4 linked regions of the Anaeromyxobacter diazotrophicus genome follow. The protein of the gene in region 2 interacts with the protein of the main gene of each other region in a pairwise test. Links are inferred from orthologs where the notes say so. Each region holds a gene or a part of one and is shown on either strand. Other genes may lie near its edges. The genes, in order: dnaE, rplL, nikR and HWY08_RS14380.

What was found.
Region 1: the proteins of rplL (region 2) and dnaE interact in binary tests that used the Escherichia coli proteins (3 or more experiments, as listed by UniProt). The link is inferred for Anaeromyxobacter diazotrophicus from one-to-one orthologs.
Region 3: the proteins of rplL (region 2) and nikR interact in binary tests that used the Escherichia coli proteins (3 or more experiments, as listed by UniProt). The link is inferred for Anaeromyxobacter diazotrophicus from one-to-one orthologs.
Region 4: the proteins of rplL (region 2) and HWY08_RS14380 interact in binary tests that used the Escherichia coli proteins (3 or more experiments, as listed by UniProt). The link is inferred for Anaeromyxobacter diazotrophicus from one-to-one orthologs.

What each region holds. Positions count from the first base shown.
Region 1 is NZ_BJTG01000010.1:127,444-131,706, reverse strand. The notes cover bases 67-4,263. They hold dnaE (DNA polymerase III subunit alpha), read right to left. Parts: upstream 3,891-4,263; coding sequence 267-3,890; downstream 67-266. Other genes in these bases: HWY08_RS19295 (hypothetical protein), read right to left, coding at 3,974-4,263; HWY08_RS19305 (helix-turn-helix transcriptional regulator), read right to left, coding at 67-95. Outside these bases: more of HWY08_RS19305, read right to left, coding at 1-66. UniProt on the Escherichia coli protein: DNA polymerase III is a complex, multichain enzyme responsible for most of the replicative synthesis in bacteria. This DNA polymerase also exhibits 3' to 5' exonuclease activity. The alpha chain is the DNA polymerase catalytic subunit.
Region 2 is NZ_BJTG01000004.1:323,279-326,292, reverse strand. Bases 1-2,948 are described here. They hold rplL (50S ribosomal protein L7/L12), read right to left. Parts: upstream 1,688-2,948; coding sequence 1,313-1,687; downstream 1-1,312. Other genes in these bases: rplA (50S ribosomal protein L1), read right to left, coding at 2,594-2,948; rplJ (50S ribosomal protein L10), read right to left, coding at 1,783-2,304; rpoB (DNA-directed RNA polymerase subunit beta), read right to left, coding at 1-1,082. Also shown: more of rplA, read right to left, coding at 2,949-3,014. UniProt on the Escherichia coli protein: The binding site for several of the GTPase factors involved in protein synthesis (IF-2, EF-Tu, EF-G and RF3). Is thus essential for accurate translation.
Region 3 is NZ_BJTG01000002.1:222,891-225,786, reverse strand. The notes cover bases 21-2,850. They hold nikR (nickel-responsive transcriptional regulator NikR), read left to right. Parts: upstream 21-1,140; coding sequence 1,141-1,560; downstream 1,561-2,850. Other genes in these bases: HWY08_RS03960 (MEDS domain-containing protein), read left to right, coding at 2,350-2,850; HWY08_RS03965 (response regulator), read left to right, coding at 1,746-2,159; HWY08_RS21750 (hypothetical protein), read right to left, coding at 837-1,046; HWY08_RS21755 (hypothetical protein), read right to left, coding at 652-834; HWY08_RS03980 (hypothetical protein), read right to left, coding at 444-638. Outside these bases: more of HWY08_RS03985, read right to left, coding at 1-20; more of HWY08_RS03960, read left to right, coding at 2,851-2,896. UniProt on the Escherichia coli protein: Transcriptional repressor of the nikABCDE operon. Is active in the presence of excessive concentrations of intracellular nickel.
Region 4 is NZ_BJTG01000006.1:331,272-334,081, forward strand. What follows is about bases 52-2,795. They hold HWY08_RS14380 (universal stress protein), read left to right. Parts: upstream 52-1,061; coding sequence 1,062-1,529; downstream 1,530-2,795. Other genes in these bases: serC (3-phosphoserine/phosphohydroxythreonine transaminase), read left to right, coding at 52-963; HWY08_RS14385 (PfkB family carbohydrate kinase), read right to left, coding at 1,516-2,367; HWY08_RS14390 (ABC transporter substrate-binding protein), read right to left, coding at 2,389-2,795. Also shown: more of serC, read left to right, coding at 1-51; more of HWY08_RS14390, read right to left, coding at 2,796-2,810.

The sequences.
Region 1 (4,263 bases), on a different replicon or contig from region 2:
TCCTCCGCCTGCCGATCGCACTGCAGATGGAACTCGGGGTCGCAGTAGGCTGAGGCACCTCTCGGCGAAGAAGCGCGGGACGTCGCTCGCAGCATGGGCCAACCCCCTGTTCCAGCGCACCGGGTCGGCCACATCATACCTTGTCCCGGCGCACCCACACGGTAGGGTAAACGGACCTACCGTCTACACCTGAAAAGTGGGGATGCCCTGAACGGGGGGTGACGTAGATCAAGTGGCCGGAACCTCAGGGGAACCGGCCGAAGCTCTCAGTGAAGCTCCACCTCGAACCCGAGCCTCCGGGCGGCCTCGAGCAGCTCGTCCGAGGGCCGGATGCGCTGCGGCACGCGGATGGTGGTCTCGGTCTCGCGGGGCACGACCGCGCGCACGGTCACCGCGCAGCCGCCGCCGTGGCGGCCGAGCAGCGCCTTGAGCTCGGTGGCGCGCTCGGGCGTGAGCGCGTCGGCGTCGATGCGCAGCGACACCTCCTTCGTCTTCTGCGTGCGGACGGTGGAGAGGAGCTCGATCTCGAGGGCGGTGATCTCGGCCCGGGGGTTCTCCTCGTCGCGCGAGTTCATCCGGACCTGCCCGTGGACGATGATGGGCTCGTCCCGCTTCACGATCTCCTCCCAGTCGGCCCAGCCCTTCTGCGCGGGGCGGTTCCCCTGCGCGGGCCGGCTGCCCCAGCAGATCACCTCGGTGGTACCGGTGAGGTCCTCCAGGGTGAGGAAGCCGAAGCGGGTGCCCTTCTCCTTGTTCTGTTTCTCTCTGAGTGAAGCGACCACCCCTACCACGGTGACCTTGTCGTCCTGCCGCTTCGCGGCGACCTGCGCGCAGGTGCACGAGGCGTAGCGCCGCGCCTCCTTCTCCGAGCCCTGCAGCGGGTGACCCGTGAGGTAGAACCCGAGCGCCTCCTTCTCGAAGGCGAGCCGCACCCGCTCCGGCCACTCCTCGACCCGGGCCTCGCCCACCAGATCGCCGGGCAGCGGGTAGCGCGGCTTCACCTCCACCGCCGCGGTGAGCGCGCCGAACAGGCTCTTCTGCCCGGAGAGCCGGTCGGCCTGGGCCGACGAGCCGGCCGCGAAGGCCGCCTCGATGCCGTGGAAGAGCTGCCAGCGCGGCACGCCCTCGAAGTCGAGCGCGCCGCACTTCACCAGCGCCTCCACCACCTTCTTGTTGATGCGGCGGATGTCCACCCGGCTGGCGAGGTCGAAGAGGCCCTTGAACGGCCCGCCCTCGGCGCGCGCCTTGAGGATGGCCTCGACCGCCGACTCGCCGACGCCCTTCACCGCGCCGAGCCCGAAGCGGATCTGCCCCTTGTGCTTTGCGCCGGGCGCCGCCGGCAGCGCGCTGAACGCCGCCTGGCTCTCGTTCACGTCCGGCTGCAGCACCTCGATGCCGCTCTGGCGCGCCTCGGAGATGTGCACCACCACCTTGTCGGTGTTGGAGGCCTCGCTCGAGATGAGCGCGGCCATGAACTCCACCGGGTGGTGCGCCTTGAGCCAGGCGGTCTGGACGGTGAGGAGGCCGTACGCCGCCGAGTGCGACTTGTTGAAGCCGTAGGCGGCGAACTTCTCCATGAGGTCGAAGATGCCGCCCGCGACCGTCGGGTCGATCTGGCTCCGCGCGCACCCCTCCATGAAGCCGGTGCGCTCCTTGGCCATGACCTCGGCCTTCTTCTTGCCCATCGCCCGGCGGAGCAGGTCGGCGCGGCCCAGGCTGTAGCCGGCCAGGACCTGCGAGATCTGCATCACCTGCTCCTGGTAGACGATGACGCCGTAGGTGTCCTCCAGGACCGGCTCGAGCTTCGGGTGCGGGTAGGCGACCTTGTCCTTGCCGTGCTTGCGGTCGATGTAGACGTCGACCATCGTCCGCCCGTCCTCGAGCTTCTGGTCGAGCGGGCCCGGCCGGTAGAGCGCGCCGGCGGCGATGACGTCCTCGAACCGCGAGGGCTTCATCTTCATCACCATCTCGGTGAAGCCGGAGGACTCCATCTGGAAGACGCCCGCCGTGTCGCCGCGGCTGATGAGCTCGTAGACGGCCGGGTCGTCGATGGGGATCTGGTCGGCGGTGAGGTCCTTCCGGTCGGGGTGGTTCTGCCGGATGAGCCGGATGGCGTCGTCGATGACGGTGAGGGTCTTGAGGCCGAGGAAGTCGAACTTCACCAGGCCCGCCGCCTCGGAGTCGTCCTTGGCGAACTGGCTCACCAGCTGGCCGGAGTCGGCGTCCTTGGTGACCGGCACGTACTCCCAGAGCGGCTTGCCGGCGATGACCACGCCGGCCGCGTGCAGCCCGGACTGGCGGTTGAGGCCCTCCAGCGAGATCGAGATGTCGAGGATGTCCTTCTCGGTGACCTGCTGCTGCTTCCCCTCGGCGTCCACGAAGGCGTGGACGACCTTCGGGTGCTCGTAGAGGTCGGCCAGCCGCGGCTCCGCCGGGTACTTCTCGGAGCCGAAGACCAGGTCCTTGAGCGGCGGCGTCTTGCCCTGCACCGGCTCGGGGACGAGCTTCGCGATCCGGTCGCCCTCGGCGAAGGGCAGGCCCATGACCCGCACCACGTCGCGGATGACCGAGCGCGCCTTGAGCGAGCCGAAGGTGATGATCTGCCCGACGTTGTCCCGCCCGTACTTGCCGGTGACGTACTGGATGACCTCGTCGCGCCGGTTCTGGCAGAAGTCGACGTCGAAGTCCGGCATCGAGACGCGCTCGGGGTTGAGGAAGCGCTCGAAGAGGAGGTTCCAGCGCAGCGGGTCGAGGTCGGTGATGCGCAGCGCCCAGGCGACGATGGAGCCGGCGCCCGAGCCGCGGCCCGGGCCGACCGGGATCTGGTGCCCCTTCGCCCAGTTGATGAAGTCCTGCACGATGAGGAAGTAGCCCGCGAACCCCATCTTCTGGATGACGCCGAGCTCCATCTCCAGCCGGGCGCGGTAGCCGTCGGCGTCGAAGACGTACCGTCCATCGATCTCGCGGAAGCGGCGGTCGAGCCCCTGGCGCGCCAGCTTGGCGACGTACTCCTCCTCGGAGAGGCCGTCGGGGAGCTGGAACTGCGGCAGGTAGTTCTTGCCCAGCTCGAGCTCGACGTTGCACATCTCGGCGATGCGCATGGTGTTGGCGATGGCCTCGCCCATCCCCGGCAGCGCCGCCACCATGTCGTCGGGCGAGGTGATGTAGAGGCCGTCCGTCTCGTGCCGCAGCCGCTTCGGGTCGGAGAAGGTCTTCCCCGACGCGATGCACATGAGGACCTCGTGCGCCTTGGCATCCTCGCGCTTCGCGTAGTGCGCGTCGGCGGTGGCGGCGAGCGGGATGCCCTCGGACTCGGAGAGCTCCTGCAGCCGCGCGTTCACCTCGAGCTGCTCCCGCATTCCGTTCGACTGCACCTCGAGGAAGAAGGAGCCCGGCTCGAAGATGTCGCGGTACTCGCGCGCGACCCGGCGGGCGCCGTCCATGTCGCCCTGGCGGCAGAGCCGCGGCACCTCGCCCGCCAGGCAGGCGGTGAGGCCGACGAGCCCCTTCGAGTGCTCGCGCAGGAGCTGCTTGTCGATGCGCGGGTCGTAGTAGAAGCCCTCGGTGAAGGCCATCGACGAGAGGTAGCGGAGGTTGCGCCACCCCTCCTGGTTCTTCGCGAGCAGGATGAGGTGCCGGCCGATGCGCTCCGAGCGGTCCTGCCGCCCCTTGTCGCCCGCGACGTAGGCCTCGAACCCCAGGATCGGCTTCACCCCGGCCGCCTTCGCCTGCTTGTAGAAGTCGACCGCGCCGAAGAGGTTGCCGTGGTCGGTGACCGCCACCGCGTTCATGCCCTTCGCCTTCACGCTGGCGAGCAGGTCCTTGATGCGGATCGCGCCGTCGAGGAGCGAGTAGAGCGTGTGCAGGTGGAGGTGGGTGAAGTCGGCCAAGGTGCGGGACTCCTTCGGGAAGTCCCTTCATAGCAGGGGGGGCTGACGGTTCCTACCCGCGGCGTGAGACGCGGGCGTGGAAGTCAGTCCGCGCGCACGAGTCGCTCCAGGTCGCCGATCGAGGCACCGCGCTCCGCCGGCCCCGAGAAGCCGAAGGGGAGGCCGGCCAGGACGAGGCGCGCGCGGCGGGCGCCGACCGGGAGGTCGGCCGCGGAAGGCATCGAGAGCGCGCCGCTCCGGACCGGGTAGGCGAGGACGGTGTCGACGCGAGGGGCGGCGGAGAGCGCCGCGTACGCGAGCGCCTGGTGGACATCGGCGCGGTGGGACTCGCGAACCTCCTGTGAGACGCCGTCCCAGCCCAGCCGCCGGACGT
Region 2 (3,014 bases):
ATGAAGAGGACGCGCAGCTCCTTGATGTCGCGCTTGCGCAGCTCCTCGACCTTCTCCTCGGTGACCTCCTCGTTCACCTCGAGCAGCACCTCGCCGGTCGCCTCGTCGACCACGTCCTCGGCGGAGATCTTGGTGTGGACCTCCTCCGCCTCGATGGGCAGCGACTTCAGCTTGGCGGCGACCAGCTTCTTGATCGCGCCCTCGGTGTACTTCCGGTTCTTCTTGACGATCACCTCGCCGGTCTTCGGGTCCTTGATGTCGCGCGTGGCGCGCTGGCCCTTGAGCAGCTCGGGGTTGAGGTCCTTCTCGTACTTCCCCTTCCCCTCGATCCGGATGATCTCGGTGTCGTAGTAGTACTTGAGGATCTCCTCGGCCGTGCCGCGGAAGTCGACCGGGTCCTTCTTGGCCGTGTCGGGCACCGCGCCGAGCGCGCGCAGCAGCACCGTCGCGGGCAGCTTGCGGCGCCGGTCGATGCGCACGTAGAGGATGTCCTTGTGGTCGAACTCGAAGTCGATCCACGAGCCGCGGTACGGGATGATGCGGGCGTTGAACAGGATCTTGCCCGACGAGTGGCTCTTGCCCTTGTCGTGGTCGAAGAAGGCGCCCGGGGAGCGGTGCAGCTGGCTCACCACGACGCGCTCGGTCCCGTTGATGATGAAGGTCCCGTTGTCCGTCATGAGCGGGATCTCGCCGAAGTAGACCTCCTGCTCCTTGACGTCGCGGATGGACTGCGCGCCGGTCTCCTCGTCCTTGTCCCAGACGACCAGGCGCACGACCACCTTGATCGGCGCGGAGAACGTCATGCCGCGCTGGTGGCACTCGTCGACGTCGTACTTGGGCTTCTCGAGGTGGTAGCTCACGAACTCGAGCGAGCTCGTCTCGTTGAAGTCCTTGATCGGGAAGACCGACTTGAAGACCCCCTGCAGCCCGGTGTCGTCGCGCTTCTCGGGGGGGACGTCGGCCTGCAGGAACTTGTCGTAGCTCGACTTCTGGATCGCGATGAGGTTGGGGATCTCCGCGATCTTGTTGATCTTTCCGAAATTCCGTCGAACGCGAAAGTTATTCTGCACGGTCAGCGCCATACGCGATCGGTCCTCTTTATCCCCTGCTGCGTTCGTCCGCCGGAAATGGCTCGAGCCGGCTCTCCGGCCGGCGAGCCGCCTCGACCCGGCCTCGGGCCGGGGTCGCTGTGCGTCGGTATTTCAGGGGGTTCCGGGTTGTAACGGGAACCTACCTACCTGTCAAAGATTCCAGAAAAGGGGTGCGGCGGAGCAGGCGCGAGCCTGCCCCGCCGCGGGCGGTCGAGCCCGAGCTACTTGATCTCGACCTTCGCGCCAGCCGCCTCGAGCTTCTTCTTGAGCTCGTCGGCCTCGGCCTTGGCGATGCCGGCCTTGACCTCCTTGGGGGCGCCCTCGACGAGGTCCTTCGCCTCCTTGAGGCCGAGGCCCGTGATCGCGCGGACCTCCTTGATCACGTTGATCTTGTTCGCGCCGGCGTCGGCGAGGACGACGGTGAACTCCGTCTTCTCCTCGGCCGGGGCCGCCGCGGCCCCACCGCCGGCCGCCATCATCACCGGCGCGGCGGCGGCGGAGACGCCCCACTTCTCCTCGAGCTTCTTGACGAGCTCGGCCGCCTCCATGACGGAGAGCGTGCTGAGCTGGTCGACGATCGTGTTCAGGTCTGCCATGTCTGTCTCGTTTCCTGTGGCGGCGGGGACGAGCCCCGCCCGTTCGTAGCGTGCCCAGGCGCCTCCCGGCGCGCGGGCGGTTCAGGTACCGGTTCCTACGCCTTGCCGAGCTGGTCCTTGCGAGCGTTCAGGACCTGGGCGAGCTGCTGGCCCGGGGTCCCGATCATCCGCGCGAGCTTGGTGGCCGGCTGGGCGATCATCATCGCGATCGTCCCGCGCAGCTCCTGGAGACCCGGCATCTTCGCCAGGGCCTTCACGCCGTTCACGTCGATGACCTGACCTTCGACCACCGCCGTGCGGATCGCGAAGTTCTCGCGGTCCTTGGCGAAGTCCACCAGGATCTTCGCCGGCGACACCACGTCGTCGTACGACATGATGAGCGCGGTGGGCCCGACGAACTTCTCGACCAGCGGCTCCACCGGCGTGCCCTTGGCGGCACGCTGGGCGAGGGTGTTCTTGACGATCTTGTAGTCGATCTTCGCGTCACGGAACTTCTTGCGGAGACCGGTGACCGTCGCGACGTCGAGCCCCTTCGGCTCGGCGAGGATGGCCGCCTTCGCCTTGGCCATCAGCTCGTGAAGCTGGTTGATGACCTCTTCTTTTTCCGTCCGGTTCAACTGTCCTCACCACCTTTCCGACCGCCCCGCCCCTCGGGGCGGCGACGGTGCACTGGGTCTTCGGACAGGCCGGACGGCCGGTACGCTGACCCCCTGGCCAAGCAGGGGACGCTGAACGTCCCTGAGTCTCGGCGGGTCGGACGCCTTCGCCCGTTTGACCGCCCTCCCCTACGCCTTCTCGCACCCGGGGAGAGCGGGCCCGCTGTCTTGGACCAGGAAACCCCGGCGGCCCCATGCCGCCGGGAGAAGCGATCGCCGGCGGGGAGCGCGCCCCGCCGGCCGCGAAGCCTTACGCGTGGGCGGCGGTGAGCTCGGCGGTGTCGAGCTTGATGCCCGGCCCCATCGTGCAGCTCACGGTCACGTTCTTCACGTAGACGCCCTTGGCGGTCTGCGGCTTCGCCTTGAAGATGATCTCCATGATGGCGTTGAAGTTCGCCTTGAGCTTCTCCGGCTCGAAGGAGGCCTTGCCGAAGGGGACGTGCACGATGCCCGCCTTCTCGACGCGGAACTCCACCTTGCCGGCCTTCTGCTCCTTGACGGCCTTGGCGATGTCCATCGACACCGTGCCGACCTTCGGGTTCGGCATCAGGCCGCGGGGCCCGAGCACCTTACCGAGGCGGCCGACCACGCCCATCATGTCGGGGGTGGCGAGCACCTTGTCGAAGTCCATGAAGCCGCCCTGGATCTTCTCGGCCAGGTCCTCGGCCCCG
Region 3 (2,896 bases), on a different replicon or contig from region 2:
GGCGGGGCCCTCGGCGCGCCACCCCGCGTAGAAGCCGAGCTTGGACGCGCCGAGCGGCAGCTCGTGCCGCGCGCCCGCGGACGGCGCGCCCTCGCTCACGATGGGCGCGAGGTAGCTCGCGAGGTGCCCGTTGGCGCGGAGTCCGGCCGCCAGCTCCAGCGCGTCCTGCGCGGACGGCGCGTCGAGGCCGGGCGGGTGCGAGTGGACGAGCCCCTTCAGCTCGAGCCCCTCGGCGCGCTCGACCTCCCGGACGCGCGCCGCCAGCGCGCGCGACGGGGCCCAGCTCCGCGGGGAGGAGGCGGCGTCGGGGTCGGCGAGGTAGCAGGTGACGAGCGGCCGGCCGGGCGGACCGAGCAGCGCGCCCCCGCGCTCGGGCGGCCGCGCGGCGAGGTCGCGCTCCAGGGCGCGCAGCACCCAGTCGCCGATCGCGAAGGCGGCGCCGCTCACGGCGCCGCGAAGACGCCCTGGTGCACCTCGGACAGCTGGCGCGCGCCGTCCGCGTCCACGTCGTCGCCGACGAGCACGCGGCCGCTCGGGTCGACGAAGACCTGGCGGCGCCGCTCCCGCGGCCGCGCGTCGCCGCCGCGGCGGTTGTCGAGCACCACCGCCCGGAGCCGTTCGAGATCGAGCTGGGCCATCGGGCACTGCCTCCTAGAAGGGGAACGCCCCCTCGCGCTGGTAGACGCTGTAGCCGTTGGCCCAGACGACGCTCCGCGCGTAGGCCGACTCCAGCGTCGGCGCGCCGCCGCTCTGCTCCGCGCCGAGGCAGATGCGGCCGCCGGGGAAGAGGTGGCAGGCGTGCGGCCGCTCGACGTCGAGGGCGGGCTGGAGCACCTTCACCTGGTAGGCGCTGCCGTCTGGTAGGCGCTGCCGTCGAACCACAGGAAGAGGGTGAACAGGTCGCCGAGCCGCGAGCGGACCGGGTACACCCACCCGCGCACGCCGTCGGCCTTCACCGAGCGGGTGGCGGCGGGGAGCTGCGCGTCGACGATCGCCTGGTCGCGGAGCGCGCGGGTGAAGCCGGTCTCGACGAGCTCGACTCCCATGGGAAATGGATGCGGCGCTGGAGCCCGCCGGCGCAGTGCCCCGTCAGGGGTGGCTTGCGGAGGCGCTCGCCCGCCGCCGTGTTAGAAGGGCGGCATGATCGAGCGCATCGGCATCTCGCTGGAGCAGGAGCTGCTCGCGCGGTTCGACGAGGTCATCGCGGAGAAGGGGTACGAGAATCGCTCCGAGGCGATCCGCGACCTCATCCGCGACGCGCTCGTGCAGCGCGAGTGGTCGCGCTCGAGCGGCGAGGACGAGAAGGTCGCGGTGGTGACGCTCGTCTACGACCACGACGCCTCGAGCCTGGCGCAGAAGCTCGCGCACATCCAGCACGAGAACCACCGGGCGGTGGTCTCAGCGCTCCACGTCCACATGGACGAGCACAACTGCCTCGAGGTGCTCGTGCTGCGCGGCGGCGCGGGCGAGGTCCTGCGCATGGGCGAAGGGCTCGTCGCGACCAAGGGCGTGAAGTACGGGAAGCTCGTGCCGGCGACGACCGGCCACGACCTCCGCTAGCTCGCCGACCGGCGCGCGGGCATCCGGTCGCCCCCTTTCAGGGCAGCTCGATCGCACGCGATTTCGCCACCCGTGCGGGAGAGCGGTCGCCAGCTTGCGTCACCGATGGTGTCAGCCGATAATGCCGACCCATCTGGTTGACCCACGTCGGGCAGCTCCGGGGATCTCGATCCTCCGAGGGGAGCATGGGCGAGCCGCGACATCGTGTGCTCATCATCGACGACGAGGAGCTGCTCATCCGCTCCTTCGCTCGGATCCTGGGCCGTGACCACGACATCACGGCGCTCTCCTCGGCGGCGGAGGCGCTGCGCCGCGCCGCCTCGGGCGAGACCTGGGACGTCATCCTGTGCGACCTGCAGATGCCGGTGGTCGACGGGGTCGAGTTCTTCGAGCGCCTGAACCGCAGCCGCCCCGACCTCATCGCGCGCGTGGCGTTCGTGACCGGCGGCGCCTTCACGCCTCGTGCGCGGTCGTTCCTCGAGCGCAACACGCGCCCCACCGCCCAGAAGCCGGTGGAGCCGGAGGGGCTGCGCTCGCTCGTGCGCCAGATCGCGGCCGGCTACGCCGCCGCGGCCGGCTGCGCCTTCGCCCGGAGCTGAGCTGAGCGTACGCGTTCCGGTGCGGGTCCTCGTCGACTCGCCCTCCTCACCCAGGCCGTTTACCCGCCCCTGAGACCACAGGTCGCGCGGCCCTCACCTGCCCTCGGCACTTGACCAATGGTGGGGTTCGGAGGACGTTCCGCGCCATGGGGAGCGGGGTGAAATCCCGAGTCATGGACGGAGTCTGTCCATGATCCCGCCGCCGGGGGGCGACGTGGAGAGCACGGCCGAGGAGCCACGGCCGGAGCTCGTCGATCAGCTGCGCCGTCTGGCGCCGCGCGACCACGCCGCGCTCGTCTTCGACTCCCCTGGCGAGGCCGCCGCCGCCGTGGCGGCCTTTCTCCAGGTGGGGCTCGAGCGCGGCGAGCGCTGCGTCCACCTCGCCGAGGCCGAGGGCGCCACGGCGATCCTGCCCCACCTTCGCGGGGCGGGCGTCGACGTCGGCGAGGCGCTGGCTTCGGGGCGGCTCGCGCTCGTCACCGATCGCGACGACTTCCTGCGCCCCGGTCCGCTCCGCCCGGCCGAGGTGGAGCCGCTGCTCGCGGAGAAGGCGGAGCAGTCGGTGAAGGAGGGCGGCGGCGCCCTGCGCGTGAGCGCCGACGCGCGCTGGCTGCTCGACCCGAGCCCTTCCCTGGAGCGCCTCCTCGAGTACGAGCAGATGCTCCAGCGGCTGTGCCGCGATCACCCGTTCGTCGCGCTGTGGCGCTACGACCGCGGCACCTTCGCGCCGGCGGCGC
Region 4 (2,810 bases), on a different replicon or contig from region 2:
CTCCTCCGCGAGCTGCTCGGCGTACCCGACAGCCACGAGGTGCTCTTCGTGCAGGGCGGCGCCTCGCAGCTCTTCGCGCAGATCCCGATGAACCTGGTGGAGAAGGGCCGCACCGCAGAGTACGTGGTGAGCGGCGCCTGGGGCGAGAAGGCCTTCTCCGAGGCGAAGGTCGCGACCGCCATGCTGGGCGGCGCCGCCCGCGTCTCGTGCTCCACCGGGGTGGGCGAGGGCAAGGAGAAGAGCTACACGCGCGTCCCGCGCCCGGCGGAGGTGAAGGTCGACCCCGAGTCGGCCTACGTGCACGTCACCTCGAACGAGACCATCCACGGCGTGCAGTACGAGGTCGACCCGGGCCGGCCGTTCCCCGCGCCCGGCGCCGTCCCGCTGATCGCCGACATGTCGAGCGACTTCCTGTGGCGGAGGTTCGACCCGGCGCGCTTCGGGCTCGTCTACGCCGGCGCCCAGAAGAACATCGGGCCGTCGGGCGTGGTGGTGGTGATCGTCTCGAAGGAGCTCGTCGCTCGCGGTCGCAAGGACATCCCCAAGATCTTCCAGCTCCGCACGCCGGCCGAGAACCGGTCGCTCTACAACACGCCGCCCACCTTCGGCATCTACATGATCCGCAACGTCCTCGCCTGGCTGAAGGGCCAGGGCGGACTCGGCGCCATGGAGCAGCGCAACCGGCTGAAGGCGCAGAAGCTCTACGCCGCCATCGACCAGCACGCGTCCTTCTACCGCTCGCCGGTCGAGCGGGAGAGCCGCTCGGTGATGAACGTCGTCTTCCGGCTCCCCTCCGAGCAGGACGAGGAGCGGTTCGTGGCCGAGGCGAAGAAGCGCGGGATGGTCGGGCTCAAGGGGCACCGCTCGGTGGGCGGCATCCGCGTCTCGACCTACAACGCGGTGGAGCCGGCCTGGGTGGACGAGCTCATCGCCTTCATGGGCGAGTTCGCGCGCGGCGCCTGAGATCCCCCTGTCGAGGGGGGGTGCGCGACGCCATACCGCAGCCCGAGGGCTCCCCTTGAACGAGGGACAGTGGTCTGATCCCTGCGCAGGAGGGAGCCATGGGCGCGTTCCGGCACATCCTCTTCGCGACGGATCTCGACGGCTCCTCGGCGGGCGCGCTCCAGGTGGCGCTCGACATGGCGAGCAGCATGAACGCCGCGCTGTCGGTCGTGCACGTCTGCGAGCTCGGGGGCTACGCCGCCGCCGCCATGTGCGAGGCGGGAGGCGACCTCGCCTCGCCGCTGGTGGAGGAGGCGCAGCGCGCGCTGGAGCGGCTCGTGGCGCGGGCCGACCGCGACGGCGTCCACCCGCGCGCGCTGGTGAAGCTCGGCGCGCCCTGGCAGGAGATCGTGGCCGCCGCGGAGGAGGAGCGCGCCGACCTCATCGTGATGGGCACGCACGGCCGGCGGGGCCTCGCCCACGCGCTCCTCGGCAGCGTGGCCGAGAAGGTGGTCCAGACCTCGCCGGTGCCGGTGCTCACCGTGAGGCAGGCGGACCCGGCGGCGGCCGCGCTCAAGCTGGTGTGAGCACCAGCGGGAGCTGGGCCGCGCCGGGGTCGAGGCCGGCCAGCACCGCCGCCCCGTAGGGCCCGGCGCGGGCGCAGGCCTCGACCACCGGGAGCCCGCAGGCCAGGAAGAACGTGAGCGCGCCGGCGAAGCTGTCGCCCGCGCCGTAGGCGGCGCCGGTGACGCGCGCCGGGGGCGGCGCCGGGAAGCGCTCCACCGTCCCGTCCGCGCGCTCGACGCGCCCGCCCGCCGGGCCCTCGGTCAGGACGAGCGCGCCCGGGGGGACCGGGTAGTCGGCGAGCCGGCTCGCCTCGCGCGGGTCGACCGCGCTCCCCACCACCACGTCGGCGCGTACGCCCGAGGCCGCCAGCGCCTCCCGCCGGCGCGCGCTGACGACGAGGCGCCGGGCCGCGCGGCAGCGCCGCAGCGCCGCGGGGTCCTGGGCGGTGAAGTAGACCGCGTCGCAGGCGGCGAGCAGCTCCCAGGGCAGGGGGTCCTCGGCCCGCGGGTGGAGCGGCTCGCCCACGACGACGATGGTGCGCTCGCCGTCCGGGGTCACGAGGACGACGTCGCGGGTGTGCGGGCCGGCGCGGCGCGCCGCGTGGACCGTGGCCGCGGCGCCGCGCAGCGCCGCCGCGACCTCGCCCGCCGCCTCGTCCGAGCCGAGCGCCGTGAAGAGGTGCACCTCGGCCGGCGCCTTCGCCAGCTGCAGGAGCGCCACCCCGCCCCCGCCGCCGGCGAAGGTCCGGGGCGCGGCGAGGTGCGCGATGCCGCCGGGAGGCGGCAGCGCCGGGACGCGCCCCAGGGTCACGTGCTCGACGTGTCCGACCACCGCCAGCCGCAGGACCCCGCGCGTCACGAGGTCCTCATGCCCGGCGCGCTACTCCAGGTCCAGCGTCTTGTAGGTCCCGCTGCCGTCGAGGACGGTCCCCCATACCTTGTGGGAGGCCTGGTGCTCGGAGGGGCCGAACGAGAGCGGCACGCCGATGCCGAGGTCGAGCCCGCGGATGCTCTCCAGCGCGTCGACCAGGGTGTCGGTGGTGAGGTTCTTCCCGGCGCGCTTCAGGCCCTCCACCAGCAGCGTGCCCGCCAGGTAGCCCTCCAGCGAGACGAAGTCGGGGCGCTCTCCCGGCGCGTGGCGCGCGAGCAGGTCCTTGTAGCGGAGGATGGCGGTGGCGGCGGAGGTCGGCAGCGGCACGACCTGGGTCACGATCACGCCCTCCGCGAAGCGGGGGCCGAGCGGCATCAGCTCCTCGGCCAGCTCGTTCGAGCCGACGAAGGAGACGTTGGTGAAGACGAGCG